Regions from separate parts of the Roseibium salinum genome, predicted to be linked through region 2. Evidence: riboswitches for the same ligand, from Rfam matches in the RefSeq annotation. Region 2 holds a riboswitch; the other holds the start of a gene.
The links. A riboswitch is a leader RNA that binds a small molecule or an ion and turns the genes downstream of it on or off. The one in region 2 is predicted to bind thiamine pyrophosphate.
Positions count from the first base shown of each region.

Region 1: another riboswitch for thiamine pyrophosphate. It lies ahead of thiM (hydroxyethylthiazole kinase); the one in region 2 lies ahead of thiO (glycine oxidase ThiO).

Region 1 covers NZ_JAPEVI010000003.1:384,828-387,024, reverse strand. The annotation lists partial or broken gene thiD (bifunctional hydroxymethylpyrimidine kinase/phosphomethylpyrimidine kinase) at 1-245, opposite strand, end outside; gene thiM (hydroxyethylthiazole kinase) at 277-1,047, opposite strand; TPP riboswitch at 1,116-1,226, opposite strand; gene ON753_RS06255 (Lrp/AsnC ligand binding domain-containing protein) at 1,361-1,597, shown strand; gene ON753_RS06250 (hypothetical protein) at 1,630-2,037, shown strand; gene ON753_RS06245 (DMT family transporter) at 2,089-2,197, opposite strand, start outside.
Region 2 covers NZ_JAPEVI010000003.1:1,589,014-1,591,210, reverse strand. The annotation lists gene ON753_RS11920 (pirin family protein) at 1-491, opposite strand, end outside; TPP riboswitch at 758-883, shown strand; gene thiO (glycine oxidase ThiO) at 1,048-2,025, shown strand; gene thiS (sulfur carrier protein ThiS) at 2,009-2,197, shown strand, end outside.

The DNA of each region.
Region 1 (2,197 bases), 1.2 Mb from region 2:
CGCGACAGCATGCCGATCTTGGTCGCATTCACCTTCAGATCGGAGAAGACCGCATCCATCTGCGCCCGGACGAAGTCCGGCGGCAGGTCATGAATGGCGGTGACCCCGAGCGTGTTCTGTGCGGTCAGGGCGGTCAGAACGCTGGCGCCGTAGACGCCGTTTGCTGAAAAGGTCTTGAGGTCGGCCTGTATCCCGGCACCGCCGCCGGAATCCGACCCTGCAATGGTCACCGCGATCGCGGTCATGGGTATCTCCTTTTATGAAAACCGAACAGCCTCACGCCCTGAGCCGGGCTTTTATGTCGTCCAGGCTCATCACGTAGAGAGCGTCGAGCAGTTCCGGCACCAGGGTTCCGGGCCCCCTGGCGCGCCCGGCCGCGATCTCGCCGGCAATGTTGAACACCGACAGGCCGCAGGCGGCGGCCAGCGCCGTATCGGTCTCGACACTTGCAAAGGCCGAAAGAACCGCGCCGCCGGCACATCCTGTCGCGGTCACTCGTGCCATCAGCGGGTGCCCGTTCATCAGCCTGAAATCCTCTGCCCTGCCCTCGATCCTGTCTTCCGGCCCCGTCACGGCAAGAACCGTTCCGGCGGCAATCAGCTCTTCAGCGTTGGCTCTTTCGGGAAACAGCGCTTCCAATTCCTGTTCGTTCAGCCGCACCAGATCCGGCCCGCGGGCAATGAGGTCACGGGCATAGGTGCAGCGGACAGGCGACCGGTTGACGAAAACCGGATCGATGCTCACCGGGCGGCCCGCCGTCCTTGCAGCATCGAAGGCAAGCGGAATGGCCTCGCGCCGCGCCTCGTCCAGAGTGCCGAGATTGATCAGCAAGGCATCCGCGCCCGCCACGAAGGCCGCGACTTCTTCCCGGGCAAACGTCATGGACGGAACAGCGCCCAGCGCCAGCAGGACGTTGGCGGTAAAGCTCTGCGCAACGGCATTTGTGATCGCGTGAACGCGGGGTGTCTTGTGGCGGACGCGCTCCAGCAGATCGAAAACCGTCTCTGCCGTAAGGGTGCGGGTGGACGCGGCAACGCTGATGGTCATCCGGCACCTCCTGAACGGGCCGGAGCGCGGGAGGTCCGCCGAGACGATCGCGAGGCACCGGGCGTCTTTTTGAACGTCATCTCAAATCCCTCCGCCGGTACAAGCCGGATCAGGTTCAAGGAGTTGGCCACCCGCCTCTCAGCCCGGTCGACGATCGCCGGGCACCCCCATGAGACGGCTGCACTGCTAGCAAGGCTGGCTGCTGAATGCAAGTCCCGCGGATCGACGCGGAGCCTCGGCAATTGACTGCGGCAATCAGATGGGCGATGTCGTTGAAACCAGATTTGCAACGTCCAACCGTCCGGAGCGCCGCATGACACCGTTTTTCGTGATGATCAAATGCCAGCTGGGCAAGACCTACCAGGTCGCCAATGCGATCGCCGACGCGGAGATTGCGTCCGAAGTCTATTCCACCAGCGGCGACTATGATCTCCTGGTGAAATTTTACGTCGAGGAAGGCGCCGATATCGGCCATTTCGTCAATGAGAAGGTGCACCCGATCGACGGCATCCAGGACACCAAGACCATCATTACCTTCAAGGCATTCTAACCCGCGTTTTTTCATTTATCCGGAGGCATTCCATGCGCTTTCTGAAGTCCGCCGTTTTCTCCCTCGCCCTCATGCTCCTGCCGGCGAGCGGGCCTGCATCCGCGCAAGGCATGCCGCCCGAACAGATCAAGCAGATCCTGGACCTCACAAAGGCCAACTGGGTAGCGTTCCGCGACTGGGAGGGTCAGGAACTGGTCTATTTCACCCATCTGGAATCCTGGAAATGCGGCATCGACTACGTCTTCTACGGCGTCAACGGCGGCCCGCTCGACCAGGAATGGGAACTGGACGAGTGCGATCCGGCCAACCCCAACGCGGTTCTGAAGGACAAGCCCTATATCGAGCGCCCGGCCGGCTCCACCCAGTCCGTCAGCGTACAGCTGGTCTTCCCCGACGGCTCGAAAAGCGCCCTCGAGACATTTGAGTACAAGCCGCAGTGAGGTCCACCGCCGGCGGGACCGTGGCCTGAAAAGCCAAATCGGCTTTTTCGTTCAGGACCTCGATGGCGATGAGGCGCGGCGCGCCTTGGTGCGGTCGAGGCCGAGCTTGTGTTCACGGTAGATGACGAAGACACCGGCCGCGATCACGATGGCGGCCCCG
Region 2 (2,197 bases):
GCGAATTGCGGTTGTTCCTCCGTGCCGAAATGCTGGAAGGCCGGCGCGCCTTCTTCCAGGTGTTTGGGCAGCGCGACCCAGCTCTGTAGGCCGAAGAGCGGACGAGTCGAAAGCTTGCGCTCCGCCCGCTCACGCTCTGAATGGACAATGCCCTTGCCGGCACTCATCCAGTTGAGGGCGCCCGGCGCAATGGCGATTTCCGTGCCGAGGCTGTCGCGATGATAGAGCTCGCCCTCGAAAAGGTAGGTCACGGTTGCCAGGCCGATATGCGGGTGCGGGCGCACGTCAATGCCGCCGCCGACCAGAAGCTCGGCCGGTCCCATCTGATCGAAGAAGATAAACGGGCCCACCATCCGGCGCCTTGCCGAGGGCAGCGCGCGGCGCACGGAAAAGCCGCCGAGATCCGACGTTCTTGGAACGATAATGGTCTCGATCGGGTCACAGCTTGCAGCGTTCCCCGGAATGGGATCCGGACAATTCAACCAGCTCATCTGCCTCTCCTCGACTTGTATTTGACTTCATTAGATTGGGTGGAACGGCAGGAGATGTCCATTGAACAGTCCGTTTCCGGCTTCCCATTCGCGTTGGACGGAGGTGACCCATCGCGAGCCGCCGCATCATCTGACCGTCTACCGGCTGCAGAGCCGTGCAGAGGTCGGGGCTTTTCTGGCCGGCTTGAGTCCCTAGATATGGAGAGAGGCCGCCGGATCACCCGGCAATGGCACCTTGACAGGTTGCTTGCACTGGCGGCACAAGGTGATTTCACCCGGGGTGCCCCGAAAGGGGCTGAGATACTGCTGGGCGCGATCCGGTCGTGCAGCGCAGGGACCCGAAGAACCTGATCCAGGTCATGCTGGCGAAGGGATGGTGTTTGCCAGAACCGGCAGGTCCCCGACACGGGCGCACGGTCACACCTCATCCCGCACCGGTATGACGAAGCCAGGCAAAGCGTCGAGTGACTTTGCGGGAGATATCCGGAGTGCATACAGCCCGACTTCTGACATTTGCCCGTGCGGCGGCCCGGCCCGCGACCGCTAGAGGCATTTCATGAGAGTGCTGATCCGGGGCGCTGGAGTGGCCGGGCTGACGCTGGCCCGGGAACTCTCCAGGCGCGGTGCGAAAGTCATTGTGGTCGAGAAAAACAAGGACCTTGGCGGCAGCGCTTCCTGGCTCGCCGGTGGCATGCTGGCGCCCTGGTGCGAGCGAGAAAACGCGGAAGAGGACGTACTCACATACGGCAAGACGTCCTTGGACTGGTGGTCGGATGCCGTGCCCGGTCACGTCGTGCGGCACGGAACGCTTGTGGTGGCGCCGCCGCGCGATACGGCCGAGCTCGGCCGGTTCGCGGCTCGCACCACCGGTCACAACTGGCTGGACGGACACGGTATCGCGGCGCTGGAACCGGATCTGGAGGGGCGGTTTTCAAAGGCGCTGTTCTTTCCGGGCGAAGCGCATCTCGACCCGAGAAGAGCCCTGAGCTGCCTTAAGGCGAAGCTGGTCGAAAGAGGTGTCCGGTTTATCTTCGACGGAGAGGCGGCCTCGATCGCTGCCGATTTCACCGCCGATTGTACGGGCATGGCTGCAAGGGACCCGGATCTGCGAGGCGTTCGAGGGGAAATGCTGATCCTGCATGCGCCCGACGTTGCGCTGTCCCGTCCCGTGCGTTTTCTGCATCCGCGCATTCCCGTTTACGTGGTGCCGCGGGAGGGAAATCATTTCATGGTCGGGGCGACCATGATCGAAAGCGACGATACCGGACCGATCAGTGCCCGTTCCGCAATGGAACTGCTCAACGCTGCCTACAGTCTCCACCCGGCCTTTGCCGAGGCAAAGATCGTAGAGACGGGAACCGGCGTTCGTCCGGCCTATTCCGACAATCTGCCGCGCATTGTCCGGTCGGGACGGACATTGTCGCTCAACGGTCTTTACCGGCACGGCTTCCTGCTGTCGCCCCATTATGCCGAAGAGGCCACCAATCAGATCCTTTCTTTCTCAAAGGAGAACGACCTTGAAGCTCACCATTAACGGCCAGGAGCAGGAAGTTTCCAGCGAGACGCTGGCCGCATTGCTCGACGAACTGGCCTACGATCACGAGTTTCTGGCCACAGCCCGCAACAGCGACCTTGTTGCCGCGGAAGACAGGGCAGATTGCCCGCTGGCGGAAGGTGACCGGATCGAGATTCTGTCGCCGATGCAG